DNA from 2 places in the Paenibacillus sp. JJ1722 genome. Region 2 is predicted to be linked to the other one. Evidence: riboswitches for the same ligand, from Rfam matches in the RefSeq annotation. Region 2 holds a riboswitch; the other holds the start of a gene.
What was found. A riboswitch is a leader RNA that binds a small molecule or an ion and turns the genes downstream of it on or off. The one in region 2 is predicted to bind cyclic di-GMP.

Region 1 (15,213 bases), 1.0 Mb from region 2:
TATTTTCGGTTATCCGGGGTTAGGCCAATTATTTCTCCAGTCCATCACTCAACGGGATTTTTCAGTCGTGAACGCACTGGTCATGGTCTCCGGCTTCTTGGCGCTATTAGGGACCCTTTTATCTGATGTCATCCTAAGTAAAGTTGATCCCCGCATTCGAATCGAATAGCGAACAAGTCTAGAGAAAGGGAGGGATTATGGTGTCTATTCAGGTGGAGGAGGTCTTCACGCCGGAAATCATTCGTAAATCACCATCCAGTTGGTCTGTACTGCGTCGTGAGCTGGTGCGTGACAAAATGGCCTTGGTTTCCATTGGCTTTGTAATTCTGTTCTTGATCTTTATATATGCCTCTGTCCTGTTTGTAAATCAGGATGTAGTCACGACGGTGGATTTGGGCGCAATCCGTGAAGCTCCCGGCTCAGTGCATTGGCTGGGCACAGATCGAGCGGGCAGGGATATTTTTGGCCAGCTGGTCATTGGAGCCCGCAATTCCTTCACCATCGGCTTTACGATTACATTGTTATCCGCCGCTATTGGCTTAACGTTAGGTTTGCTGGCTGGTTTTTATGGGGGACTGGTCGATAACATCATCATGCGGATCATTGATTTTATTCTGGTGCTTCCGTTTTTGATGTTGGTCATCGTATTTGTCAGCATTGTACCCAAAAGCGGCATAGGGTCCTTTATTTTCATTATGACTGCCTTTTTATGGATTGGAAAAGCACGTCTGATCCGGGCCAAGGTGTTGTCGGAGCGCGAACTGGATTATGTGCAGGCTTCCAAAACCCTTGGCACACCCAATTGGAAAATCATCTGGTTTGGCGTGCTGCCTAATCTTAGCTCAGTCGTGATCGTCAATCTGACCCTCAGCCTCGCGGGAAATATCGGGATTGAGACGGGGCTTTCTTATCTCGGCTTTGGCTTACCGGAATCTACTCCAAGCTTGGGTACACTGGTGAGTTATGCGAATGACCCGGATGTTTTGCAGAATAGCTGGTGGATGTGGTTGCCTGCCTCACTGCTTATTTTGGTGCTAATGCTGGCGATTAACTTTATTGGCCAGGCGCTCAAACGCGCCACGGATGCCAGACAACGATTGGGTTAACTGAAGTTCAAGGATAAGGACAATGACAAGGAGGGATTTACAATGGTTAAACACTGGAAAAAAGGAATTCTGCCTGTTCTATCTGCAATTTTGGTGCTTTCTCTGGCCGCGTGCAGCGGTTCGCCTTCCGCTTCGAATGGAGGGAAATCGTCTGACGGTACAGGCGGCACAGGGTCCGACAGCAAGCAGGTGAATGCCACAGCGCTGGAGAAGGCGATCAAGAACGATAAGGCCCCGATTAAGGGTGGCATCATCAATTATGCACTCGTGTCTGATACCCCTTTTGAAGGTATTCTGAATCCTGTATTTTATGAAGGCAATCCTGATTTTGAAGTCTTCCAGTTTTTCTACCCTTCTATGTTTTCGATTGACTCCAATCTAAATATTGACAATAAAGGAGCGGCGACGATTTCCTTTTCCCCAGACAATAAGGCGGTGACTGTAAAAATTGATCCCAAACTGAACTGGACGGATGGTAATCCCGTAACGGCAGAGGATTATGCTTTTTCCTATGAAGTGATCGGTCATAAAGACTACGAAGGTCCGCGTTATGATAGCTTTATGACCAACATTGTGGGCATGGAGGATTATCACGCGGGTAAGGCCAAAACCATTTCTGGCATCAAGGTGCTGAATGAGAAAGAGGTTACCATTCACTTCAAGGAACCTAATCCTTCGGTGAAATCGGGACTTTGGTCTACACCACTGGAGAAAAAGGTATTTCAGAATATCCCCGTGAAAGATATGGCCGGATCTGATCCTGTCCGTAAAAATCCGATTGGCTATGGACCGTTCAAAATTAAATCAATGGTCACAGGTGAATCTGTGGAATTCGTCAAAAATGAAGATTATTTCCACGGTGAGCCCAAGTTGGATGGTCTTCATCTGAAGGTGGTGAACCCGAATGTCATTACCGAGGCGCTGAAAAGTGGAGAAGTCGATTGGGCCAGCTATCCAACCACCCGTTACAATGAGGCCAGCAATCCGAAAAATGTACAGTTTCTCGGTCAGGAGGAATTATCTTATAGCTATGTGGGCTTTAAGATGGGCAAATTCGATCAGGCCAAGAATCTAAATATCATGGACCCGAACGCCAAGCTGGCGAACAAGTCATTGCGTCAGGCCCTCGGCTATGCGCTGAATAATGAGCAGGTCGGCAAGCAGCTCTATCATGGACTTCGGATTCCAGCAACATCCCTGATTCCGCCTGCCTTTAAGGGATATCATGATATAAATGCAAAGGGCATCGCGTATGACCCGGACAAGGCGAAAAAGCTGCTGGACGAGGCAGGCTATGTGGACACCAATGGAGATGGATACCGTGAGGACCCTAAGGGCAAGGAACTGGTTCTCCATTATGCGGCAATGAGCGGAGATGCGACAGCTGAATCGCTGGCAAAGTTTTATTTGCAAAACTGGAAGGATGTCGGACTTCATGTCGAGCTGGTGGACGGTCGTCTGCTTGAGTTCAATTCTTTCTATGATCGTGTGCAGAAGGATGACCCCGGCATTGATATTTTTGGCGGCGCATGGAGTACAGGTACAGATGTAAACCCTAGTGGGCTGTATGGACGCGGAGCCAGCTTTAACTACTCGCGCTTTACCAGTGAAGAGAATGATAAGCTGTTGCAGGAAGGGGTGTCTGTGAAAGCCTTTGACGACAATTATCGTAAAGATATATACAATCAGTGGCAGGCGTATATGAGCGAGGAGGCGCCCATTGTACCGACGTTATTCCGTTACTCGTTGGAGGCAGTGAATAATCGGGTAGCCAATTACGATATTACCCGTGGCAAGGAGTATGATGCAGACACGTTTGCGAATATTACGTTGACTGCGGAAAAAGCCGAAGTAGCCCAATAATCTAAAAAAGCGCAATAACCTGAAGAAGAAGCGCGAACCGGATTGATCCGATTTTGCGCTTCTTTTGACCTTTTAGTGCGATCATTCTGGGGATTCTCGAAGGGAGAGAAGGAAGACGGAAATACGTCAGCTTCAATACTTCATTGCCGTATGCGAGGAACTGCATTTTACGAAAGCTTCGGAAAAGATCGGAATCTCCCAACCCACGCTTAGCTTGCAAATTAAGGCGTTGGAAGAGGAATTGGGCATGACGCTTTTTGACCGTGCAGGCAAGAAAATTAAAATGACAGATGCCGGAAAATTGTTGCTGCAACACAGTGCACATGCGCTCAAGGATTTACAGCAAGCAAAGGCTTCCATTGAGGAGTTACGCACCGAGCAGCGCGGGAATTTGCGGATTGGCATTGCATTACCGGAGCTGGAGGAACCATTGCAAGAAATGCTTATCCATTTTCATCAGTCATTTCCTAAAGTCAGCCTGCACATCCATCCATCATTTGATGTAACAGGACAGCTGCTGGATAACCGAGTGGATGTTGGCATTACGCTGCATTCGGGTACGGATGAAAGGCTTGTCCAGCTTCCTCTTCGTACGGAGAACTATTGTCTTGTTGTTCCGGTAGAGCATGTGTTTTCCAACCGTTCTTCCATTACACTGGACGAATTGAGGCATGTACCCTGGGCGATGCAGCCAGAGTGTCATTCCGGCAGGAAGCTGATTGAGAAGTGCTTCCGTGATCGCGGGTATCCCTTTGCAACCGTCTTGGAGACAAATTCCATACCTTCAATCCTGCGCTGGGTGCAGGAGGGACTTGCCGTAACCCTACAGACGGAGTCCCTTGCGGCAGAATTGGATCGCTCACAATTTTGCACTGTACCTATTTTGTGCGGCGTGCTGCAGGGTCAACTAGAGTTGATTTATCAGTCTGGCCGTTATCAGGGAGAAGCGTTGAAGCGATTGATTGAAAAGATACAAGCTGTACTAACAGTGCGTTCCAACTAGTGGCAACCCTAATGAGTATCAGGAGCTTTAATGTGTACGAACTTCCAGCCTGCGTGCAATCAGTGACATACTGTAATTGACAGCAAAGTACAGGAAAGCTGCGAACAGCAGGGCTGGAATGACAAAGGATTGATTTTGCCCACCGACAATCTGAATGTTATGCGTCAGCTCCGGCAAACTGATAATGACAGCCAGTGAGGTATCCTTGAATAGGGAAATGAACTGGCTGACCATCGGAGGCACCATGCGACGAAGCGCTTGGGGCAGAATGATATGCCACAAGGTTTGAGAGTAGCTTAGACCGGAGGAACGTGCGGCTTCCACCTGTCCTTTATGGACCGAATTCAGGCCGCTGCGCACAATCTCGGCGATCATGGCTCCCTCGAAGATCGACAGGCCTGTAATGGCTGCCCACTTGAGGGAAATCGAAATTCCGATGGATGGTAAAACCATACCGATGAAGAAAATAATGAGCAATAATGGAAGATTGCGAATGAGATCAATGATAAAGGCTGCAACCTGTGAAATGACAGGTAAGCGGGTATAGCGCAGGATGCCGAATAAGATACCGAGAGCGAAGCTGAACACGATAGAGTAAATAGCAACCTCTAGCGTGAGCAGGAAGCCCTCCAGTATAAAACGCACATTAGGCCACACAAACAATCCACCGAAATCCATACGGGCTTCCCTCCTTAGGATGTTTTGGACAGACGCCGTTCCATGTATAGTACAAGAAAGCTAAGCGGAACCGTCAAGATAAGATACAACAGCGCCGTGATGGCGTAGACTGTGATGGGCAGGAAGGTATCCGAGTTAATGAGGTCCGAGTAATACATTAGGTCCAGTCCGGCCACAATAGCCAGCACGGAAGAGTTTTTGACCAGATTAATGAATTGGTTGCCGATCGCAGGCAGTACAATTTTGATGGCTTGCGGTAAAATAATGCTGATCATCGTCTGGTTGTAACTCAACCCGGAGGACCTTGCCGCTTCGAATTGCCCCTTGGGCACAGATTGAATGCCGGCACGTATGGCTTCAGCAATAAAGGAGGCTGTGTATACAGTCAATCCGAGCGTTCCAGATACGAATCCGTCCAAAGGGATGCCCAAAGTAGGAAGTCCGAGATAAAAAAACAGTACGACGATCAGCAATGGGATATTGCGGATGACCTCTACATAGACGGTACCGATCCAGTTCAGCCATTTAAAAGGCGCAATTCGGAGGATGGCAATAATAGCCCCCAGAATAAAGCTTCCGATCAAGGCAATGACACTAGCTTGAACGGTATGAAGCAAGCCTTCTCTGAAACGGTCGTTATGATCGAAAAGTACGTTGATATCAAAAGTAAGCATCTGCCAATTTACCTCCTTATCCAGACTTAAGAAAGGAAGGAGCTCGCAATCGCGGCTCCTTCACAAGAATACTATTCGGGTTTAACCCCAAGCCATTGCTCGTGGAGCTTATCGTATTCACCGTTGCTTTTCAGTTCCTTGAGCGTATCATTAATAGCTTGTAGCAGTTCGGTTTGCCCCTTCTTCACTGCGATGCCGTAAGGTTCCTCTGTGAAGTTCCCGCCTACAAGAGTATAATTCGGGTCTTGCTGCTGCATGCCGAGCAGAATAGAGTTATCCGTAGTCAAGGCTTCTCCTTTACCTGCTTTGAGGGCGTTGAAAGCATCCTGATAGTTTTCGAATTCCAATATCGTTGCTTCAGGTGCTTTTTCACGGATATTTTTGGCGGAGGTAGAGCCTTTCACGGCGAGCACCTTGGTATTCGAGGTCAGAGACTCCAGCCCGGTGATGGGGCTCCCTTTTTTCACAAGCAGAGATTGCCCGGCGTTAAAATAGACGTCGCTGAAATCAACCTGCTTTTTACGTTCGTCCGAAATGGTCATCGTCGCGATAATGGCGTCGATGTCCCCATTTTGCAATAAGGTAATTCGTGTTTTGGACGTGACTTCTTTTAGTTCAAGTTTGGTTTCATCGCCAAAAATATGTTTGGCTACAGCCTTAGCGATGTCGATATCAAAGCCCTCTACTTTTCCGCTAGCCGGGTCTTTCAGTCCGAACAGCTTGGTGTCGTATTTCACACCAACGACCAGTTTGCCACGCTGTTTGATCGCTTCCAGCCCGTTGGCTGCTGCCGGCTCATTCCCCGACGTTGCCGCTCCTTCTTTGCCTCCACAGCCTGCCAAGACGAGCAGACAAGATAAAGCTACCAGCACCAAAGTACTCCATTGAAATCTTTTTCTCATCAGAACATTCCCCTTTCGATTTACGCTACATTGGTAGTCTATTAATGATGAATCAGACGGCTCAGGAACAGGCGAGCCCGTTCTTCACCCGGATTCTGAAAAAATTCGACAGGTTGGCTGTCTTCCAAAATTTGTCCTTTGTCCATAAAAATCACGCGGTCCGCCACTTCACGTGCAAAGCCCATTTCATGAGTGACAATGACCATTGTGATGCCCTGATGGGCGAGCGAGCGCATAACATCCAGTACCTCTCCGATCGTTTCGGGATCAAGTGCTGAAGTAGGCTCGTCAAACAACATAATTTTTGGATTCATCGCGAGCCCGCGGGCGATCGCGACCCGCTGCTGCTGTCCACCGGACAATTGAGCGGGGTAGCTCTGTGCCTTTTCTTCGATTCCGACGCGCTTTAGATAGGTGATGGCTGTTTGAGTAGCTTCTTCTTTCGAGATGCCCAGTACCTTCATAGGTGCCAGTACAATGTTTTCAATCACCTTTTTGTGGGGATACAGATTGAAATGTTGGAACACCATCCCGATATTGCGGCGGAAGGCATTGATATCAATCTTTTTGTCATGTACAGGGATCTCGTTAACGATCAGCTCCCCATCCGATATCGTTTCCAGACGATTGATGCAGCGAAGCAGGGTGCTTTTACCCGAGCCGGAGGGACCGATGATTACGACGACCTCGCCCTCCTTAATCTGAAGATTAATGTCTTTGAGTACATGGAAGTGACCGTAATGCTTGTTGACATTGCGAAACTGGATCACAGAGCTCACCCCTTTTTAGGCTTGGATACATAGCTTAGTAGACGGATTGACATGATCAAGCTCTATTAGAATTTAAAAATTTCTCTCATGATACTATAAGCTTACAATAAAAAACAAGATTTTATGTCACTAAACTTTACGTTTAATGTATTTTGGTGTGTTTTTTGCTAGTGAACTGTTATTTATATGTTGGGAATGAATGAATATCCGTAATTTTATGTTATTAAATTTGACATAAACTATTGATCCTCGACATGCCAAGGGAGAAACGTGACAAATGCAACGCTATGTTTTACAGTAGGGAAGAAGGAATTTAGGGTAAAGGAAGGTTAGACAATGACGAAAGCTATTTCACCGCTAGTAACGGCATTGGGCATGGAGCCCCATCCAGAAGGCGGCTGGTACAAAGAGATGTGGAAGGCCCATTTCCAAATTCCGAAGCCTGTACTGCCGGATGTGTATTCCGGTCCGCGCTTTGCAGCTTCGTCTACGTATTTCTTGCTGCATCCGGGCGAGTTCTCCGAGTGGCATGTGGTCCATTCTGATGAGCTGTGGTTATATCATAGCGGAAGCCCTGTAGAGTTGAAATTGGGTGGAAGCGGGGAAGAGCCTGGTGAAGAAACTGTGATTATCGTCGGTGCGGATGTGGAGGCAGGACAGCATCCACAAGCACTCGTTCCAGGAGCAGTATGGCAAACGGCACGTCCGCTTGGGGATGAGCCCGTGCTGGTAACCTGTGTGGTTGCACCAGGATTCCACTTTGATGATTTCAAGCTGATTGCCAAGAATCCAACTGAATCATGATGTGAGCATTGGCGGGTGTATTTCTGTAATGAACAGGAATGGCCCGCCTGATTTATGTTTACTCATAGAAATAGGGCTTTAAAATAGCTTTAGGTGCTTAGTTTCGCCTGAACAATGAGACGATGGGTGGGGTTTACGAGAGGGTCACATGTAATCAGTGTAAGCAGCTTTTGTTTTTTGAAGCTTTTCAGAACAGACACGTCCGTAGGATCGACCACCTTCAGGCTATAAACGCTATATACATATTGGTTACCCCGAGCGTTAACAACAATCTTATCCCCGATCTTCAATTCATTTAGACGATTAAATAAACGTCCAGAGGTACGGGCTCGATGAGCAGCAATGGCGGCATTCCCTGCTTGTCCCAGCGTCCCCGTTTCCGGCATATGTACAGCCGCGTGTCTCATATTTATCCTCGTTGCGCCTTCCAATACAGGGAGCTTTAAAGCAATACGACTTATACTAATAGTGGCTATGGGAGTTTGTTCATTAGCGCTTACCATGGGAGCAGGGGATGGGGAAGTATTTTGTCGTGCTTCACTAACCGGAACTTCTGTAAGACGAGTGGACAAGCGAGCATAGCTGTCCGTAAGACTGGGGGGCCATAGCGCGTCGCTTTTTCCAGATGGTAGCTCTGCTGCTTTTAATAGCTTGCTTTGTTCCTGATCCTCATTCCATTCTGTCGCTTTAGGAAACAAAATAAAAAGTAAGCCTAACACAATAAATACGTAGGAAAGTTTACGCAGACTCAGCAATCTCGCCTCCCCTAAGCAAAGTACGGATTATACATATTTTTTTGAAAAATGCCCCATTCCCGACTCATTCCAATCGGGAATGAGTCGGGAGATCAGGGCAGGTGATCGGTTTTATTTTTTGTTTGTTCGTGTGAATTTCAAAAATACGCCCCATATAACCATCGCTATGCCTGTCAAATAGAACGGAACGGGGCTGCCTTCACCTGTTTGGGGCAATTGGTGTACCGCAGGTGTATCCTCCGGATCTTCAGGTTCTTTTCCCGGAACCTTGAGACGGATCTTAGGTTCGGGATCGTCTTTCGAATCCACCGGAGGAGGAGGATCTTGATGAGGCATGACGGCTGGCGGCTCCGGCTCCGGCGGTATAGGCGCAGGTTCCTCCTGTGGAGGGACTATGTCCTCCGGAGACTTTGGCAATGACGGAGGAACGGTTATAGACGGAGTATCGGGTATTTCCGGATCTTTGTCATGTTTTTTACCTGAGCCTCCGGACGGGGGTGAAGGGTCTGGATGAGTAGGCGTTCCTGGTTCGTTTTTCTTTTCTTTACGATTGGTGATCACAACCCTCTTTACACCAGAGCTTTGTCGCAGTGTTGCGTCTATTTTGATCTCGAGCTTGCCCTCGGTGACTTTATAGCCCTCCGGTGCTGCCAATTCTTCCAAGATATAATCGTCATGAAGCAAGGAGGAAAAGATGATTTTGCCTTCCGCATTGGTGGTCTGAATGAGCGGGGCTCTTTTTTGACCTTTATCATAGAGCGCAAACTGTGCGCCAGGCAGTACCTTGTCAGGCATATCCTGATCTACCTTGGTCAGCTCAAGACTTTCGGTCACACCCCCGCCAGAACCGGAGCCGGAAGACGTTCGTACGATGATTTCCTGGCTGGTTTCCCGCATCTCTGTCGTCAAGCGATCCCCCTCAAAGGCAACCTTATTACTCACCTTGGCTTTGTCTTCAGCATGAATGAACGATTGGTATTCAAGTATAAAAGCAGTGGAAATATCCTTGGCAAAAGTAACTTCAAAAGTTTGCTGGCCTTGAGCGTCTGTCTTGATATACAGCTTGTAATCTTGGTTTCTAATCAACTCGGTGCTTTTGGTGGTATTTCCGTTGGCAGCGATGATTGTAGAGTACAAATGAAAGGAATCCTCAATTAGGATTTGATTGTTGCTAGGCTGATCTATAATTTTAGCGTTAGATACATGGGACTGTCCTTCATTGATGCGGATGCTCCAATCGATCTTATTTCCATTTTGTGTACCGACTTTAGATACATATTCTCCGCCATGAGGTACCGCGACTTGCGCTGCCCATTCAGAGACTGTTTTTTGTCCATCCAGTAGAAGGGCTTGATTGTGGATTTCTTTTTCAATCAGTTCTCCTTCCAATGAAGTTTGAAAGGTAATCCAGTAGGGAGTCTGTATCTGCTCCTTGAACTGGATACGCAATTCATTACCATTTTGCTCGGAGGGAGGAATAATGGTGTATTGATCTGCTGGGATTTCAGCCCCTTTTTGTACGCCATCCCACCATCCCAGCAAGGTCATATCGTATACTTTTACGGAGGCGGGCAGTAACTTCTGACCTTGCAACAAGGGGTCTCTCACTTCCGCGTGATTCAGAATCTTGCGATTGTAGTTAGCTTTAATGTCCCAGGTAATGAGCTTGGAGGTTGCATTATAGCTTCCTTGCTTGGCACCGTTTCGTTGTGTCATAAAGTCCGGCCAGATCGGGCACTCCACTCCTTGCGATGATCTTTCTCCGTCTTCAAACTGGTATTCTATATGGGATTTATTACGAAACTCGGGCTTCGTCGTATCCGTTTTCCAGTCATTATTATAGGTGGTTGAATACTTGATTGTATAAGCCTTCTGAATGGCTTTATGAAAAATGAGCGTAAATCCTTGTTTATAGTCCTGTGATAGCGGAACCAGCTCATAATCCGTGGGCGCACGTAGCTCCGTTGTTCCGTCAACACTTTGAATTTTCAGGGTGTCCGGTAACAAAGCCAAGCCCCCGTTTGGAAACACATCCTGAATGACAATATTTTTCATGATGTACAAGTCTGTATTGATGGTAATCACCCAAGGTATGATTTTGGTGTTGTAATTGGGTGTGTCATACATTTTAGTCATAACTCCGCTTATGATTTCCGTCGATACAATCTTCTGCGTTCCATCCGAGGTTATGATGTTTATAACTTTTCCATTATCATAGACACGGCCTCTGGCTTGAGTCTGGTATCGGATGGTATAGGCTGAATCTACGTCGAAGTTGAATTGAAGTTTGAAGCCGTTGCGGTCCGGATAATCAACTGGGATGACAGTATACGCCCACGATGGGAGCTCCTCCAGTGTGTTTCCCTTAAATACTTTCAAAGAACCGGGCAGCAATTCTTGAGTTTTATTGAAATGATCAATTAAAAGAGCTTTGGCTTCGGGGATTTTTGTCTCGCTGAAGTTATATCTTATGGCCCACGAGAGTGTTTGTGTGGCATGATCATATTTTTCAACCTTTTTGGACAAAAATTCACCACGTTCCACCTGAACAGTAGCGGTAGCAACAACGTTCTCTATCGCATCTCCTGAAAGCGTTGCTGTGTTGGAGAAACGAGTTTTATCGCCAATAATACGCGTGGAATATTGAATCTGATAGGCCGTGTTAATGCTATCGTCTTGAAAACGAATCACAAACCCTGTCCCGGCTTGATCTGCTTCAATGGCATATTCACTTGCATTCACTAGGTCTCGAACAACGGTCGAGCCGTCGATATTGACTTGTAGATGATAGAGCCGGATAGAGTCTCTTCTGAGTTCCAGCCCTGAAGGAATGGGATCGGTGATGAGGGCATGCTTTACGGTGTTTAGTTGTTTGTTCACATCAATGGTCCAGTCGATCTGATTGGTGCCCTCTATTTTCCCTTGTTTGCTTAGGGTTGGCCCTGACTGGGGTTTTACATTCACGATGACCGTTTGTACCCCGCCTTTGATCGGAATCGCAATGATGATCTCTGTACTGCCTTTCACCGTTTCTTTCGTAAACTCGGTTTTAACTTGTAGTTTGCCGCTGACATTGGAGTGATTCTCTACATATTGGTTAAAGGTCATGATAACCTTGCCCTGACGATCTACTGTGAAGTATCCCACGGTTCCATCGGTAGTGACTAACGGAGATGAGATATCAGTGTAGATGACAAACTGTTCTGGTAAATGAAAGGTGAAGGTGTCCCCTGACTTATAGGTATTGTCAGGAAGCTCCCATTCATATCCTAGTTGGATGGCTGATCCGATGTCGAATTGGCTGCCGGGACTATATACCGCATCAATGACACGCCCTGTTTCGTCGGTCAGGTTCAACTTCGTTAGTATGCTCTGCGGAGCTGCATCATGTTGAGACTTTGAACTGACTGCTCCTTGAACGAAGGGGACCGTGTTTGAAGGAATCTCCCCAGGAGGTTCAAGGTTTGGGACAACGTATACAGCATCTGTAACGGTAGGTGTAGGATCAGATACAGCACTCTGCGGCAGTTCTGGGGCTGGAGCATCTGCGTAAGCCAGCGTTGCGCTGAAAAAGCTTTGGACAATGAGCAATAAGGCAATGATCATTACATTTATTTTTGTTCTCATGCTCCAAGTGATTCTCCTATTCATCGTAATATGGCAATGCTTCGTTCGAAATTAGTATATTCAGCATGTTAGGCAGACATGACTATCCCAATAGAAAAAAAGCCCTGATCATAGCGATCAGGGCTTTCTTCGAGAGAGGCATAGCAATTTGTGATGGATCTATGTAAAAAAGACATAATAAAAAGCTCGTTCATCTGGTAGCTGGCTGCCATCCGGATAGGAAGGCCCTATAGTTTTGCGTCACTGCCTTTCGACAGTTTTGCCATTAACTTGAATAGCTTGTGCGTCTATCATCTATCAAACTGATTTCATGTAACCTCTCATTTACAACTTGGAACGGTTCCCCCATTTTTTGCGGAAGGAATGAGGTGTTTCTCCTACATGCTCCTTGAATAGGTTAATAAAATGGCTCGTATTGGGAATCCCTACGTACCTTGCGATATCCACAATGGACATGTCACTGGTTTTAAGCCAGCTTTGAGCGGCTGTGATACGGACATTAATGAGATAATCAATCGGAGAGAAACCGATCTGCTTTTTGAAATTTTTAGCCAGATTAAACTTGTTTAATTCAAACATGTCTGCCAGCGAGTCCAGTGTTATTCGCTCACAGTAGGACTGATCCAAATATTGCTGTACCCGGCGTACTTCGCTGAGGGTTTCAGCATTCACATGCGGATGATCATAGGGATGTTGCAAAATGCACATTAGTATTTCACCAATGAGCCTGGACGTTAGCAGCTCAGCGGAAAGACTTCTGTCAGACTGCCCGCAAATCAGAGCATGGAGCTTATCCAATATAATATGCGGATTATGCATGGAAATGACCGGTTTATTATGCTTGGCAAATTGTTCGTAAAAATTTTCGATCAGGTTGCCATACAGGTACAGGCTGATATACTCCCAGGATTCATGACCGGAGGTGCTGTATTGAACATATTCCTCGCAATTAATAAAGAACAAATCTTGAGGTTTTATGATATATTTCTTGCCCCGGTACAGTAATTCTCCCTTACCAGACAACGTAAAGACAAGCAAAAAAGAGGCAAGTTCTTTCCTTTCCATCGTAAAAGCAGAAGTTTTTTGGAAGTAGCCTAATTCCTGGATATATAAAAGGGATTGCTTGGCAAAAGCGGAGGGAGTGCGTACAATTACGACCGGATCGCCATTCCAGAGGCCCACGTTGTTTTTTTGGTCTGTTGTCATATTCAATTCCTTTACAAAAAAGCAATTTTATCTAGCATATCTTGGTTTGATTTACCAATATATAATGGCTGATTAAACATGATTTCCTATTTATAAAAGTTTATTTTATCACAACAAATATGTCTATATATCAAATTATGTGTGTGAGCTTTATGGGAGTCTCGCTTTTTATGGATATTTAATCTGATAATCCATATGAAAAAGTCGAATGCTGTTGAAAGAATCTGGGGTTATCATGGATTCAAATCCTTTCTGAGGTCAAATACCAAAATGGTACTGAAAAAAGGTATCTTATGCCCATTCAACTTTCTTGTTCACTTCTCCTTTCGGTTTAAAAAAATTGGGACTTGGTTTTGTTAAAATGGTTCGTAAGGCTTATTATTGAAAATAAGAGTTTGGGCCCAGTACTGTGATTTTGTTCACAAACATGAATGTAAAAAAGAGAGATATATGCATAAAAAATTACGCAAAAAGTGCCCTTGCGCGTTTCATCAAAAGTGCTTTCAACTTTGGAAATGACACGGGCAATGATATGATGGGTAATACAGGTATAGTGCTTTACTTACTCGACAGTCAGTTTGGAGGATTACAGGATGGGAAAACCAAAAAGTACGAAAACCGCAGCGGCTTGGTCGCTCGTTATTCTAGGGGCAGGCTTTGCAGCCACATTGCCCTTCCAGCAATATGGCTGGGCTCGTTTATTAGCCGGAGCTTTTGAGGCAGGACTTGTAGGGGGACTGGCAGACTGGTTCGCTGTCACTGCTTTGTTCCGTCATCCGCTAGGCATTCCGATACCACATACGGCGCTGCTTCCTAAAAATAGGGACAAGCTCACGAATGCATTGGTGAGTACCGTGGAAAATAACCTGCTAAACAAAGACAGCATTGCGTCTAAAATTGCAGATATTCGTTTGGCCGATTTGGTACTGGGCGGTGTGGAAAAAGGAATGCGCACGCCGGAGGCGGCGGCATCCATAGATGTTCTTGCCAAGCGTCTCGTCCAGTCGCTCCCGCTCGCGGAATTGGCTCCGGTCATCGTGGCAGAGCTCAAGCGGCAGGTGACTGACTTTGACACCGGACCGCTGCTGGAGGCGCTTGCTCGTCAAACCAGCGAGAAGGGCTATGATCGCCGCGCACTGGATTACACGCTGGAGCAAGCCGAGTCCTGGCTTTTGCGACCCGAAACGGGTTATACGCTGGGCACCTTAGGGATGCAGGCTGTTAGTGGTTTGCAGGTGAGCGGGCTGATGCAGTTTGCCTTGAACGCATTCCTCGGCTATCTGAACGAAGAGCGTATGGGTGAAATGATTCGTCATTTCCTGCTGGATCAGGTAGCAGAACTGCAAAGGGAAGAGCACCCGCGCCGCCAGGCCGTGCTGGATGGTCTGAGAACACAGGTGACCCGATTGGCGACGAAAGATACGGTTCAGGAAGGGTTGAACGGCTGGAAGGATAGCCTTGTTGAAGCCTGGGAAGGCGATGCGTCAGTGCTGGGCAAAATGGAAGAACTGCGTATACGCTTATTGGACTACATGGAAGACGGAAGCTATGTGCAGACCTATATTTTACCGCTATTGGATCGGATGCTGACTGATTTAAGAGGGAATACCGAGCTGCTGGACAAGATCAATGTGCGAATTGTGGAAGGTATTACTGGACTGGTGGAAGCCAACCATAGTCGAATTGGTAACTTGGTACGCGAAAATGTAGACAAAATGGATAACAAATCCCTGATTGCACTGATGGAGGACAAACTGGGACAGGATTTGCAGTGGATACGTATTAACGGCGCAGTTACAGGCTTCCTGATCGGCATTGTGCTGAC
Region 2 (15,213 bases):
TTGTCGTCTTATGACGAGAATATAAAAGGATTTTCTTATTTTTTTCTTCATTATACGTAAAGTATTGGCAAATCAGAACGATTTTCCAACAAAAAAGAACCTGTCAGGTCCTATTTTCTCCTGATAGGTTCTTTTTTGTTTTAATTCGAAATGATGTTAGGTATTCGTTATCTAAGGTCCTATATACATTCCGATCTAATATTAAGCGACCTCGGCTGCCTGGGAAACCTGAGTGCCTCCGGTCGCCCGAACTTTGTAGACATAGTGACCTCCGGCTTTTACCGTCCGATCTGTATACGTGCTTCCCGCTACTTGCGAGGCAATCACCTGATAAGCCCCGTCGGTCCCGTCAGCACGCAGCACATCATAGGAAGATACGCCTTCTGCCTGAAGCCAATTAATCTTTACTGCCCCATCCTGAACAGAGGCTGCCTTCACCCCTGTTGGAGCTGAAGCTGCGGTTTGATCTGTACTTTTTAATTCCAAAATATATTGTACCGCTTCACCAGGACCCAGCTTTTCTTCAAAATCAAGGGCAGGAGAAGCCTTGAGTCCTGATATGGAACGTTGTGCCTGACTGTAAGTAGAACCCGCTCCAAAACGTTCACCCGTGTACAAACCGGCTTTCGGCATCGTTACCCGTACACGAACTGTCTGCGTGGTAGCTTCGAAATTCACTAGATTCACCAGCAATTTGTCTGAGGTAGCGCCGCTACCTGCCAGCGGTTTAAGCTTGGACGTATCCACCGCACGAACATACACCATCTTATCCTTGGTTTCCTCTGGATTCAGCACTGTATAAGTCAGAGGTTTTCCATGGGTGGCATAGGCTAAGCTCAAGCGTCTCATGATCTTAACGCGGGTGTCCTGTCCTTGCCCGAACGGATAAATTTCTGTGTTGGCCGGGTTATGACTTTGCAGATCGAAGCCTGTTTTAAACAGCGTATAATCTTTATAAAAAGCAGCGTGCTGGATAAACATATCGGCAAACCCAATTTGCGAACGCATAATCCGGTCGAATGCAGCTGCTTGTGGCTGACTAGCCCCGTAATCTGGATTGTCTCGATGCGTATCATTGGTACCGAACTCTGTGTTCAGCATCTTTTTCGCCAGTCCATTGCTCGAACCGCCGAAGGTTTTCAAATTTTGGACGAAGCTGCCCCCGCCCTCTTCATTATACGATTCACCATAGGCGTGTCCATTGGTCAGGTCGGTGACTTCCTCCAGCTGTTTACGTTGCGCCGGGTCCCGTTCCCATCCATCTGGGTCACCGCATTTTTGCGTACCACTGGTTTGATTTTTGCATGCCTTGGTAGAGTACGTTGGCCAGTAGGCCCAGCCCGGTGCTACGGTTTTGAGATGCGGTGCCAATTGCTTGCCTTCTGTATTCAACCACTTGGCCACAGCCAGGTTTACCGCCTTGGAGCGATTAAATAATCCAGGTTCGTTATCTACTTCATAATATTGAAGATAAGAACCGTATTTTTTTACATAATCGCGCAACTTTTGCTTGGCCGTCTCTGGTAGAGAACCATCTTTTTGCAGCTTAATATCACCTGTATATAAATACAAAGCAGACGATTGCATATTATACTGCTTTAACGTTTGATAGTAATCATCCACGTCTGTACAGGCCTTGCCCACATTACTGGCACAGGTGACCCTCATGACGTTGCCACTATAAGCAATGCCCAGCCACTTGAGAACGTATGGTAAATGCTTAACTGCACCCTGATCATAATAAAATTCTTTATTGTTCACATTTGTTCCGGTCAGTATATATTTACCGTGTACCGGTTCGGTCGCAGGTGAAGCTAACGTCTCCAAGCTCAAGTCATCCCAAGTCCACCACACATTTTTATCTTCTGCAGAGGAGCAGTATAGGCAGCGCGCTGTCTTTAGCTTGAGTACGTTAACACCGCTTTGCAATTGCTCTTTGGGTATATACAGCTCGTAGTTGTTTTTGAAATTATAAGTACTCCCAGTACCGGAAACCCCGGCAATCTGAATAATACCGGACAGCTGATGATTTGAAAATACAGCCAATTGCGGGACTGCTTTGCCCGCATCCAAAATCCGAACACGGAATATCATACCATTGGGAGGAATCTGATTCAGCTTATACTGGAGTGTCAGTTCAGGGTTCGTGGACGCATTCAAACCGGGAGGAATATCTCCACTGCTGAGCAATACCGGAACTGTTGTACTCTCTGCTTCCGACAATGCTGACAATGATCCTTTAGCAGATGATTCGGTAGAGGCAGCTGCTGTAGAAATATCGATATTATCCCTACCGACCACACCTTTGAATTCCGCTGAAGAGTCATCCCTCTGACCCAGCTTCCATACTGGACTGGCAGCCGCTACTTTATCCGTCTGCAATTCTGCGCTTCTTGAAGGCGTGTATATAAACCAAGCGATCATCGCTATAGCTACGACCGCTAGTAGTCCAGATAAAACTACTGTATACCTATGGGATAACCATTTTTTTATCATATGATCCACCCTCTCTCCTCAAATTTTTTGACCGGGAAAGAGTATCAATCAAGGAAGAAACAAAGCGTTTCCGGGAATCACCGCTTTCGCTTCATGCTGACTTTCCCACATTAGACGTGCCATCGCGTCGCCTTTTTCATCATAGTATTCCACTTTTAAATCTACCATTTTGCCTGCTTCCAAAGTAATACTACCTTTACGCTCTGTCCAGCTTTGTTTGAACCAGCTGTCAATAACCAACTTGCCGTCTACCCATACACGGATACCGTCATCGGATATCGTTGTGAACGTATAGGTCTCGCTATATTGCGGTTTGATTTTACCCGTCCAGCGAACCGAGAACTGATCGGCATTCACCTTTGGATCAGCTGCATTGGCACGCCAGTTGTAGTCCAGCTTGCTATCTGTACGGATCAAAGCAGGACTTCCGCTCAAATTCATATTGTTAAAATATTCGCCCTGCAGCCCGTTCACATATACCCCATCAGGAACGGAAGGAGGAGTCGGAGTCGGGATAGGCTCACTTTGCCCCTCGTCCGGTAAGGTCGGTACGTCTGTCCCAGGTTGTTCGATTGCTGCCAGCCCATTTTTCACATCATCCCGCGTCAAACTCTTCGAATCATTCATATAATCCTGAATTTGATTTGTTGTGTTATTCTCAGTCAGCATCTTGCCCCAAGTCATGGAATATACCCATTTAGGTTGAGCCTGCAATACCTCAGAACTAGGCATCTCACCGTGCTCCCCAATGGCAATCGGCTTATTCCGTGCCAGCCCGAGCAGACCTTCGTAATGACTTTGCTTAAAATCATTGTTGTAAATGTCTACTGCCAAAATGTCCACTTTGTCATCCCCCGGGTATTTTGGGGTATACGGGACAGTATACGAATTGGGCGCATTCGGACTCCATACCCACAGCAGATTGTTCAATTGATGTGTGTTTGTAAAACGGTCATACATGATATTCCATAGCTGATTGAAATTAGTTTTGTTTCCCCACCAGAACCAGTCACCATTCATTTCGTGGTAAGGTCTCCACAAAACCGGAACCCCTGCATCACGAAGCTGCTTTAACGATACAGCGACCTTATCCAGATCGGCAATGAGGAGGTTATACTGCGTAGTACCTGGGGTCACGTATTTGTTGAACTCCGCCTGACTTACTTTCGCCTGTACATTGGCCCAAGTCAGTGGCCTACCTGGTAGCGCTTCATGAAAAGTCATCGTCACAATTCCACCGGATCTGTCCCAACGGATAGCACTATCGACGACATTTTTACGTTGTGCTGCTTCCGTAGCGTCAGATTGACCAGAGATAGCTCCCATCTCATAGCCGTGTACACCAACATATGCCTGACTGATTTTTTGGACCTTGTTACTTAATTCATCTGGACTTTCCAAATAATCATGCTGACCGGTGACTATTTTTTTCCCTGAGATGTTGAGTAAATAATTGTATAGTTCACGGGCCTGAGTAGAAGCGTCCGAATTAACAGGTTGTAATGAAGCGGCATTCGCCACCGACAGAGAATCTCCAAAACCGACGGGCAACAATGAAAAAAGCATAACAACGGGGAGTACATGACGTATCAGTCGATACAGAGGAATAAAATTGAATCTCACTTTCGCTCTTCCTTTCGGTAGCCAGGCTGCCATCCTTGTGGAAGGCCCTTTAGCTTTGCGTACCTGCCTTTCGACAGGGCTGCGTTTATCGTTGGAAGGAGTTTGGATTCCTTCTTACCCTAAGTATCGACTTTTTTTTACCAAAATTTAATAGGTCATGTTCATGAATTTACAGGTTTTCGCCCAATTTCGACAGTTTAGGCTATGAATTTTCATGAATTCGTCTTTTTTTCGTTTTCACGAAAATAATTAGGAGATAAATTGGTGACGGGAAATTTCATTCCAATCCATACAAAAGCGGACAATATCCTCTTCAACCAACTCAGAGCCAGTCTGCACCTCAATAAAATCCACATCGGTCACTGCCAAAATGCTATGCTTCGTCCCTTCAGGGATACGTACTACGTCACCAGCCTTCACTTTGTGCAGCTTCTCATTCAAAATAATTTCCGCTTCACCGCTAATAATGGTCCAGATTTCACTTCGTTTGAAATGAAGCTGGTAGCTGATATTTTTGCCTTTCCGTACGCGGATTCGTTTGGTCAATACCTCGTTACCCTCGTCATACTTGACATAATCCACAACCCGATACTGTCCCCAACGACGTTCTTCATACATTGGACGCTGATCATGAGCCTTGAGCACTTCCTTAATGCGAGGACTTTCTGCCTTATTGGTCACAAGAATGCCATCCGGGCTAGCGGCTACGATCAGATCATTCGTTCCAATGATCGCCACAGGAATGTCTAACTCGTTAATAAGGCTCGTATTGACGCAATCCTCCGTTACTACACCTCTGCCCACTTGTTGATTAGACATTTCTTCTGTGAGCGTATTCCAGGTACCCAAATCCTTCCAAAAACCATCATACGGAAGAACTACGATGTCCTTTTCCTTCTCGACTACTTCATAGTCAAAGCTGATTTTTTCCAGAGATGCGTATTGCTTTTGCATTTCTTCATAATTAAGCGGCAACCCCTTGGATGCCAAGATATCCAGCAAATAACTTAATTTGAATGCAAAAACCCCGCAGTTCCATAGAGCATTGCGTTCAATCAGACGCTCCGCCTGCTCCCGGTCGGGTTTCTCTTGAAAATGGCTCACTTCACGGTAGCCTGTGCTACCTTGAGTGGCATCGTTTTTCGGAATAATGTAACCATATTTCTCTGAAGGATAGGAAGGGACAACCCCGATTAAAGCAAGCTTGCCTTCACTCTCCTGAAGCGTATGTTCCAGCTGGGCTACGGAAGCGAAGAAAGCATCCTCAACATAAGGATCTACAGGCAATATTGCTATAATTTCATCAGGTGAAACACCTGCAATGGAATATAGATAAGTCGCTGTCAGCGCAATCGCAGGAAAGGTGTCTCTGCGTTCCGGCTCAACAATAATGCGCGTATTCGGCCCGACCTGACTCTGGATCATTTCGACCTGTGCTCTCCCTGTCGCAATAAACGAAGATTCTGATAATCCGTTGTCTCCCAATTGTCTCCATACCCGCTGTACCATGGATTCCGAAATCCCCTCCGGGCTCTCCAGCACCTTCAAAAATTGTTTGGAACGGGAATCGTTGGACAAAGGCCATAATCTTTTACCGGAACCACCAGACAAAAGTACGAGCTTCATAACTCTCCACTTCCTCTCTATATTGGTTGGATGATCGTTCTGATGATGAGTTGACTACCCGCTACGGTATGAATTTAATCTTATGATCGCTGTTGGACCGGGATTCATTCGATTGTATAAAATCGTATAAAGGTTTGAATCCCGGTCCAAAGGCGAACACTATCGCTTCTCCAGATTCAAATCCAACCCTTCGCTACTCAAAAAATGTATCATATCGATCATACCTTGTGGTGCAAAAGGCACGACCGGACATTATTAAGTCCGGTCAGCCTGTAAAAATCTCACGCCTTCGGCAACAGCAATGGCGTCTTTGCGTCGCAGGAGCAGCATAGCGTATCCGCATGGTAGTGCTTGCTCCACAGGGGCGGCGCAGCGCCGCTTGATCGGAAGGAGCGGCATCAACCGCGCCGCTCCTTCCGATACGCCCTTCCTACTCCCACCCCATAAGGTGGGAGATTAAAAACCGTGACTCTATGCGGGAAAAGCAGCGGAGCGGTCCATTTGAATCTGGAGAAGCGCTAGCGTTCGCCTTTGCAGTGGGATTCTTACCTTGGAATGTTTTATATAATCCAAAGAATCCCACTGCAACAGCGATCGGAAGATCGAATGGAACGCGCAGCGCCTCCAACCCGCCACAGTCACTTTTTAATCTGTCACTTTTAAACCTCTACCTTATCCCGATTCCACCCACTCATCCGCGGACGACCCACGGAGTAGTATTCCAGCCCGGAGCCTTGGATCTGTTCCTCAGCGAATACGTTACGACCGTCAATGAGAACCGGTTTGTGCAGAATGGAGGCCAGTTGTACGAGATCAACTTTTTTGAACTCTTCCCAATCAGTCAACAGGCACACAGCGTCGCTACCTTCAGCGGCTTGCTGTGGGGATGAGCACCACATAATATTCGGGTGATCCACGCGCTCCTTGAATTTATCCATCGCAATGGGATCATACAGCTTGACAATAGCGCCTGCCTGAATGAGCGTTTCTACGATTTCCAGTGCTGGAGCTTCGCGGATGTCATCTGTATTTGGCTTGAAGGCGAGGCCCCAAATGCCAATCGACACACCGTTCAGTTGACCCAGCGATTCGCGCAGCTTGGATACAATCATAAAGCGCTGGTCGGTATTCACCTCGACCACCGATTTCAACAACTTAAATTCATAGTCTACATTACCTGCAATTTGGATAAGCGCATTTGTGTCTTTTGGAAAGCAAGAGCCACCATACCCGATCCCTGCTTGTAGAAAAGAGGAGCCAATCCGTTTGTCCATACCCATACCGTCAGCCACACAGGTTACATCGGCGCCAACCTTTTCGCAAATATTAGCGATTTCGTTAATGAACGAAATTTTAGTTGCCAGAAACGCATTGGACGCGTATTTGATCATTTCAGCACTACGGATATCCGTCACATAGATTTTATCCGTGAAGACCTGATGCAGAGTGACCATGGTTTCACGCAATCCTGTATTGTCCAAACCAATAATGATGCGATCCGGATGAAGCGTATCATTGATGGCTGAGCCTTCTCTCAGGAACTCCGGCGCGGAGACGATATCGAAAGACAAGCTCGTGTGACGAGCCAACACGTCCTTAATCTTTTCGTTCGTTCCGACAGGTACAGTACTCTTGGTCATAATAATCTTATACCCGTTCATGGCTTTCCCAACATCAGCGGCCGCCTGTTCAATGTACGACAAATTCGCCTCGCCGTTAGCCAGAGAAGGCGTACCTACCGCCAAAATTACGATATCCGAGCGGCGTACCGCATCGGCCAAATCCGAGGTGAACTCCAACCGGCCCGCTTCCAGATTCAACGCGATCAATTCCTCAATACCCGGTTCATAAATCGGAGATTCTGCCCGGTTCAACATGTCGATTTTGTGCTGCTCCAGATCGACACAAATCACCTCATTACCTTTTTGCGCAAAACATACACCCGAGACGAGCCCAACGTATCCAGTACCGATTACAGCCAGCTTCATTCCGTTCATCCTCCTTTTAGAAAGTTCACATAGGCTTGTTCTACATACTTTTTTAATTGATCCTTGAAGTTTTCTTCATCAAATTTGCGGGCATGGGTAATGATATCGTCCACATTCCATGCATGTTGCTCAACCTTTTCGACGGCCTCCAGCACATCCTCTACTTGATGCTTGCGGAAAAATACGCCGTTCACATGAGGAACAATCGTATCCAGCGCTCCCCCACCCTGAAAAGCGATGACAGGCCGTCCGGCCGCATTCGCCTCCAAAGGCGTAATACCGAAGTCCTCTTCACCCGGAAAAACGAGCGCTCGGCATTCTGCCATCAGCTTGTTAACCTCTTCATCCTCAAGCCTGCCGAGGAACTCAATGTTCGGGGCAGCCATACCTTCGAGTCGTTTACGGTCTGGTCCTTCACCCACAATGCGCAGCTTGAGACCGTTACGTTTGAATGCTTCGATCGCGAGATCGATGCGCTTGTAGGACACCAATCGGGATACGATCAGGTAATAGTCACCGATGTTTGTAGCGCGTTTAAAACGGGATGTATTAATAGGTGGGAAAATCACATCCGAATCCCTTTGGTAATAGTGCAAAATTCTTCGTTTAACAACCGAAGAGTTGGCAACAAACTGGTCTACGTTGCGAGAAGTTTTGGCATCCCATGTTTTCAACCGGTTCATGTACAGCTTGAGCATGTTTTTGAGCAGGTTGGATTTGGACTGCCGGGCCATATATGTATCGTAATCCCAGGCAAACCGCATCGGTGTGTGACAATAACAAATGTGAAACGTATGTTTGGGTACCTGGATGCTTTTCATAAATGCACTACTGGAGCTTAAAACAATGTCGAAATCCCTAAAATCAAAATCACGGATAGCAATGGGATACAGCGGCAGCACTCCTTTGAAGTTGTCCTTCACCCCTGGGACTTTTTGTAGCCAAGTGGCTCTAATATCCGCATCCTTCAAGTTATGCGACAGGCGGTCGTCGCTGAACACCGTTGTGAAGATAGGAGCCTCCGGATACATATCGTGGAATACCTCTACTACCCTTTCCGCTCCGCCCATTTGGATTAAGTAATCGTGTGCTATCGCTATTTTCATCTGAATCATCCTTTAACGCGAATGTCGGTCAGACTCCTGCCAACAAACCCTTATAGTAATGAACTATATCCTTAACTGTGTTCTCGATGACAAAATGCTTTTTGACCCGTTCCATCCCTCTCTCACCCATCTGCTGACGTTCTTGTGGATGCTCCAACATCCAGCGGATGGCTTCTTCCAGCTTAGCCGGATCACCCGGTTCAATAAGCAGCCCGGTTTCATGGGGTACCACCGTTTCCTTGGGTCCACCCTCATTGGAAGCAATCACTGGGAGACCCGCAGCCATGCCTTCAATAATGACCTGACCGAATGGTTCTGGTGTAATAGAAGTATGAATCAGCAAATCACAACGCTGCATCAGGCCTTGAATGTCATCGACGTGTCCCAGCAGATTGACGTTAGCCAACCCGTATTCGCGCATCGTGGACTCTAATCGTTGCTTGTATTCCTCTTCTCCGAACAACGCATCTCCAGCCAGCCAGAATTTCACGCGCTGATCCGGTAAAAAGGAGCGTGCTGCTTCCAGTAAAATATGCTGTCCCTTCCATTCCGCCAATCTGCCGACCAATACGACGTTAAACGAGTCATCACCACGTACATGGGCAGCCGTGTCACGTGCTGTAATTGCTTTGGCAAAAGCGGAATAAACGACAAGCGTCTTTTTGTCCGGGGGTAACTCCAACGCACTCAGCGTGGACTTGGAATTAGCAATCACTCCGTTGGGCAAAAAGCGGGACATCAGCCGAATCCCTTTGGCCACAATCGGCTTCAGATACGGCGGACCGATGTGGTCACGGATATGCCAGATCAAGGGCAGCTTCGCCGATTTGGCGGCTACTGTACCATACAGTGCAGACTTGAGCGAGTTCGTGTGAACGCACACGACCTTTTCCTCACGCAGCAAGGGCGCAAGTTTTCTACCGTAAGCCAGCAAACGAAAAGCTGCTGCAGGCGCACCTAGATTCACGGCATTCCGTCCCCGATTGCGAATCGAATCGTCCAATGGAACGATGCGCACATCAATATCACGCTGCCGAAGCCGATCTGCTAAATCGCCCTCCTCTGCCAAAATAACGAGCGGGTCGATATGTTCCCCGATATTCGTCAGTATGTTGTACAAAGCGACTTCGCCGCCGCTCCATCTTGCCGTATGGTCAATATAAGCTACTCTCATCATTTCGCCGCCGCCTTTCTATCAAGGACCTGTCGGAACACCTCTTCCACCTGCTCCGCTACATGTCCCCATGTATATCTGCTCAGGACATGGTCCCGGCATTCCCTTGCATTCGGTAGAAGTTCACGATGATCCAGCACACGCAGCAACCCTTCAGCAATGGCTTCACTATCCGTTCCCTTGAACAAAAGCTCGGGACGGAATCCTCTTAAAATCTCCTTATTGCCACCCACAGGAGTCGCCAGCACCGGCAGTCCCGAGGCCATCGCCTCCACTGTGATCAGACCGAAACCTTCCAGTGCCTGTGTAGGTACAACGAACAAATTCGATGCTTGGTGGTACAGTGGAAGCTCCTCATCTGACACATAACCGAGCAGCCTTACATGGTTATGAAGATTGTATTCCGCCACCTTGGAAGCCAATTCCTCCATCAAGGGACCCTTCCCTCCAATCAGCAACACATGATCAGGATGACGCTCGGTGACTCGTCTCCATGCTTCCAGTAGCTGTAGCAGTCCCATTCGATTAACAAGACGACGAACGGTGAGCACAATCGTCGCATTTTGCGGCAAATTCAGGCGCTTCCGCACCGCTTCTTGATCCTCTGCCGGGTGGAACCTTTCTACATTCGCCGCACCAGGAATAACATGAATTTTGCTGAGTGGAACCTTATAGTGCTCATGCAAAATATCCCGAAAGGTTTCGCTTAGCACTATAAATTTATCCGCCAATCCGTAGGCCTTCATTTCAATGGATTTGGCCAACGTCGTTTTTAGCAAATGCTTGATGCCCTGTCCTTCAATCTTCATTTCCTCCGTCCACGGTCCGTGAAAGGTGGTAACTACCGGGATTCCTCTTTTTTTCGCCTCCAGCGCCGGTCCGACACCATAGGGAGCAAAATGGGAATACAGTACATCCATCGGTTGCTTATCGAACAGCTCTGCTGCATATTTTTGCATTAGCTCTCGACGCTTCCACATGGATTGCTGCTTGCTGCCAATCGAATGAATTCGAATACGGTCGGGCGCCTGCGGCTGCTCTTCACTACAGATTAGAGCATCCAGCGTATTGCGCTCTAACGTAAGCTGCTCGCAGATGGATTTGAAATATGTGTTGAGGCCTCCTGGCTGCAAGGACGGCCAGCTAAGCCCCGTTGCCGCAATACGAAATCCGTTATTGTACGACATAGCTGGTTTCTCCTTTCTGCTCGGTATGTCCGTCATCCACGATTTCTATCTTTTTTCGCCGCTTGGTTAGCTCATAATGCTTGAAGCAGACGAGAAACTCATACATCACCCAGAATACTGCTACGGCAAAACCCGCCAATCCCTTGCGGTATAAGCCTTGGACAAAATACTTCTGCACAAAGCGGGCAGGAGGCCGCCACAACAGTCTGGTAATCCGAAAGGATCTTCCTTTGTTAAATGCCGTCTCTGCTTCCAGATCTGTATATTTGTTAAAACGGGTCATATGATCACTGATGCTGCGGAAGCCGTAGTGCCATAACACGCCCTCCAGATTGACAATCTGGGAAGAGGCTACATCCGGCATTTCATGAACAAGACTATTCGTAATGCCATAAATACGCCGATTGTACAAACGAACCAGGTATTCGCCTTTGTTCATCCATTTGCCGAGAAAATCTCCAATCCGGAATACGGAATATGCTTTGGCCGGATCGTGGAGCGTTTCCTTTACTTTCAACAAGTCTCCAAGCAACTCTGCATCCACTACTTCGTCCGTATCAATCAGGAATATCCAATCAAATTCCGCTTTTTCAACACCAAACATGCGCTGTTTGGCATAACCGGGCCACGGGTTAGAAAACACCCGACAGCCCAAGGATTCAGCTACCTGAATCGTATTGTCCTTGCTCCCTCCGTCAATGACGACGATATCGTCCGCAAAGGGCTTGCAGGATTTAATGGCGGCTGTGATTCGAGTGCCATCATCCTGAGCGATAATAACTACGGATATCCGGTTGTCCGCGGGAACGCTAGACATGTGGTTCATTAGCGGGTGCCTCCTTCTTTATCTAACCGTTAACTGGCTTTTTCCGGATGTAGTGTGACATCGTTGATCGGAGCCATTGAAAATCTTGTTTGGAAATAAGCAGTCTTGGAATCTTCATTTTTAGAACGAATTTAACATTACATAAAATGAAAATGAACCGTAGAATCCCCGAAGACAGCATTGCTATCCCTGCACCCGTCAATCCATATTTCGGTACGAGTATGGACAGCAATGGAATGACGAGCGCCAATCCGACACCCTGTAGAATGGTAACCAGTTTGGGCTTACCCAACGCCATAAATTGTTGTGCCAGCACCATGGTTCCCCCACTGATAGCAACCTCAAGCACCAGGAACCGGAATACCGTAAGCGCTTGTTTAAACTCTTGACCATATAACAATGTAAATACGAACGGAGCAATCAGCATCAGCATCACCGCAGCCAGAAAGGTTGCCGTTGATGTCACTCGAAATGCCCGAAATGTTATGGCCACCGCCTCTTCCTTATTCAGACCGGAGGCTTTGGGAAACAGCACGACAATAATCGAGGTAGAAAATACATTCACCATCCTGGCCAAGCTGACCGCTACTGCATATAAACCGAGATCAGCGGGTCTGAGCAGACCCGCAATCAAAATCTGATCAATATAAGTGGAAACCTGCCCCATGAGATCATTTCCGTATGAACCCATACCGTAGGTAAAGAGATTTTTAAATTGCGTCCAGCTGTTCTTTACCTTTGGTTTGTACAGCCGAATCATTCGTATCGTGACACCAATATAAATCGGCAAGCCCGGCAGTAAATAGGCCAATGCCGAGGTGTACGGATTCATATTTCCGGTTAAGATCAGAATCGCCAGACCCAGCAGTGTACTTAGCGGTACCAGATACCGGAATAAATTGTACTGCTTATATTCCGAGCGAACTTGAAGCAATGCATTATTGATCTGTGAAATCGCTATGAGCGGACACATCATCATGGAGCACTGCGCGAAAAGTATGACCGATGAAGAAAAAGAGCGCAGCCAATAAGGAATTAGAAAAACTCCGACGAGTGTCGCCAAGCCCCCGAACATGGTAGCCAGCAGCAAGGCCAGACCATACAGCTTGCCCGTTTCCTCCGGTTTCCTTTTCGCATTGTAAATTAATGCAGATGGGACACCGAAGCTCATGCAGAAGGCGAGAAATTGGGACCAGTTCACCATCGCTGTCTGTTCCCCGCGTCCAGTAGGACCCAGGAATCGTGCCGTTAGCACACCAGTCAGCATATTCACGACGAGAATCAGCATACTGAATATCATCGTTTTTACTGCTGCAGAGCTGTTATCCTTGCTTTTGGCAAACCGAATCACCGTGGACCATAGTGTCCGGACAGGTGCGGATAATGCTTGTAAGTTTTGCACAGCCTTTACCTTCTTTCCGCGATGACATCTTTTGCCCATAGTCCTATCCCGATCATCATCCAGATCAGATAGCCGCGCATACCGGGGAAACCATTATCTGATATGAGACTGGCTACAGCTCCGGCCCACGTAGCCAACGCCAGTCTGATATAAGGCTGACTGGCATCTCGTGCGGCAATACGGGCGAGAAGGCGCTTGATGATAACGAAGAGACCACCGAAGAAAAAGAATGCCCCGAAAATACCGAAGGTGAGGAAAATGGCGATATATCCATTATCCATAATCCCAAGTTCGCCGAGATCGCCGCCGTTATCAAGCTTGGTTCCGATTCCTACACTCCCAATCCCCTGCCCGACCGGATTGCCAGCAATCGCCGGAAGCATCGTATGCAGTAAATCCAAACGTTCATTGTACGAATGATCCTGCTGAATATCCGTCAGCGTCTGCATGCGAGCCACCAAACCTTCTGCCCCTGGAAGTTTTGGAACAATGATGTAGAGAAGAAGGCCAACTATAGCTAGTTGAAACAAGGTTTTCCACTTTCCCTTGGAAGATGAACTGAGAATGTAAGCCAGTAACATGACGAATGCAATTAGCCAGGCTGAACGTACCAGCGTGATTAAGAGACAAACGACCGTCAGCAGGATTCCGATCCATCCCAAAGTGCCACGCCAACGTTTTTCCATTAGCATGGGTACAAGTGCCATCGCCAGGAAAATAGCGCAGGGACCAGGCGAGTTCATGGAAGAAAATACTCTGATTTGAAGTGGTTCTGGAACACCAATGGAATTCATTTCTACATGATTCATCCAAAATGCATCCCACGGAGGCACCGTCAAGTACTGGATAATGCCGTAAATTGCCACAAGAACAGCAATGTTGGCATATGAATACAGCAGTCGGTCCAGCTCCTTCGCCTTCATGGGCTTAATCGCAAGATAAGGCAACAGGATCAAAGGAACCACATAATTGGCTAAATCATAAGCAAAAACAATACCATTTTTGAATAACCCGACCACACTTCCGTAGGCCAATTCTATGCCGAAAAATACAGCAATTCGGGTCAAGGGTTTTTCGGCCTGATGAATGCCTCGCAACACAGGAATAATCAACATACTGCTTACCAGCAGCGGTGCCACGCTCAACAAGGAAACCGAGTGATACGTTCCCTCCATCCAATCCGCAATGCGGCGGATTTCCGGGCCTACTGCCCACACTGCCAGTGTGTAAGGAATCAGTAGCCGCGATTGCAAGATCGCCAGCAGGAAGGCCGGAAAAACGAGCGCCAGCAATATGGCTCCCTGCTGGCTCATGGTGGGATTCATCTTGGCGCTGACAAATCCGATGGCGAGTGGCAGCATACAAGCCAGCAATCCCATGCCGATCATGCTGATTCCACGCCGATTTCCTAGCCAAACGGAAATCTGCTGATCTGCCAACCGACTCATGTTTCTCACCCCTGACCTCCCTTCATCCGCTTCCGCTTGAACATCTCCTTAAACAGCAGAACGAGAAATTGGGAATCCTCAATCAAATATCTTTTCCACAATCGTTTAGGCTCCTGAGACAACCTCCAGAACCATTCAAATCCCGTCTTCTGCATCAGCTCCGGTGCTCTTTTCACATTTCCCGACAGGAAATCAAAGGTCGCTCCCACCCCAATCGAAATCGGAGCGCGGTAAGTCTCGTAATATCTGTAGATCCATTTTTCCTGTTTAGGGGCGCCTACACCTACAAAAACGATGTCCGGGCGAGCCTCTTGAAGCAGTTGGATAATGTGCCTAT

Region 1: linked by a shared signal. The riboswitch ahead of ACM1ND_RS01885 (collagen binding domain-containing protein) and the one ahead of ACM1ND_RS06305 (glycosyl hydrolase) in region 2 are both predicted to bind cyclic di-GMP.

The regions. Positions count from the first base shown of each region.
Region 1 covers NZ_CP182500.1:420,470-435,682, forward strand. The annotation lists gene opp4B (oligopeptide ABC transporter permease) at 1-169, shown strand, start outside; gene ACM1ND_RS01835 (ABC transporter permease) at 198-1,106, shown strand; gene opp4A (oligopeptide ABC transporter substrate-binding protein) at 1,149-2,969, shown strand; partial or broken gene ACM1ND_RS01845 (LysR family transcriptional regulator) at 3,130-3,210, shown strand; gene ACM1ND_RS01850 (LysR family transcriptional regulator substrate-binding protein) at 3,217-3,972, shown strand; gene ACM1ND_RS01855 (amino acid ABC transporter permease) at 4,000-4,650, opposite strand; gene ACM1ND_RS01860 (amino acid ABC transporter permease) at 4,665-5,324, opposite strand; gene ACM1ND_RS01865 (transporter substrate-binding domain-containing protein) at 5,396-6,226, opposite strand; gene ACM1ND_RS01870 (amino acid ABC transporter ATP-binding protein) at 6,268-7,005, opposite strand; gene ACM1ND_RS01875 (cupin domain-containing protein) at 7,333-7,800, shown strand; gene ACM1ND_RS01880 (class D sortase) at 7,890-8,555, opposite strand; gene ACM1ND_RS01885 (collagen binding domain-containing protein) at 8,667-12,182, opposite strand; cyclic di-GMP riboswitch class I at 12,376-12,456, opposite strand; gene ACM1ND_RS01890 (AraC family transcriptional regulator) at 12,507-13,388, opposite strand; gene ACM1ND_RS01895 (DUF445 domain-containing protein) at 13,982-15,213, shown strand, end outside.
Region 2 covers NZ_CP182500.1:1,423,723-1,438,935, reverse strand. The annotation lists gene ACM1ND_RS06310 (hypothetical protein) at 202-2,496, opposite strand; gene ACM1ND_RS06305 (glycosyl hydrolase) at 2,545-4,119, opposite strand; cyclic di-GMP riboswitch class I at 4,133-4,213, opposite strand; gene ACM1ND_RS06300 (sugar phosphate nucleotidyltransferase) at 4,369-5,745, opposite strand; gene ACM1ND_RS06295 (hypothetical protein) at 6,001-6,147, opposite strand; gene ACM1ND_RS06290 (UDP-glucose dehydrogenase family protein) at 6,405-7,733, opposite strand; gene ACM1ND_RS06285 (glycosyltransferase) at 7,739-8,839, opposite strand; gene ACM1ND_RS06280 (glycosyltransferase family 4 protein) at 8,868-10,016, opposite strand; gene ACM1ND_RS06275 (glycosyltransferase family 4 protein) at 10,013-11,200, opposite strand; gene ACM1ND_RS06270 (glycosyltransferase family 2 protein) at 11,187-12,026, opposite strand; gene ACM1ND_RS06265 (lipopolysaccharide biosynthesis protein) at 12,049-13,428, opposite strand; gene ACM1ND_RS06260 (O-antigen ligase family protein) at 13,434-14,876, opposite strand; gene ACM1ND_RS06255 (WecB/TagA/CpsF family glycosyltransferase) at 14,882-15,213, opposite strand, start outside.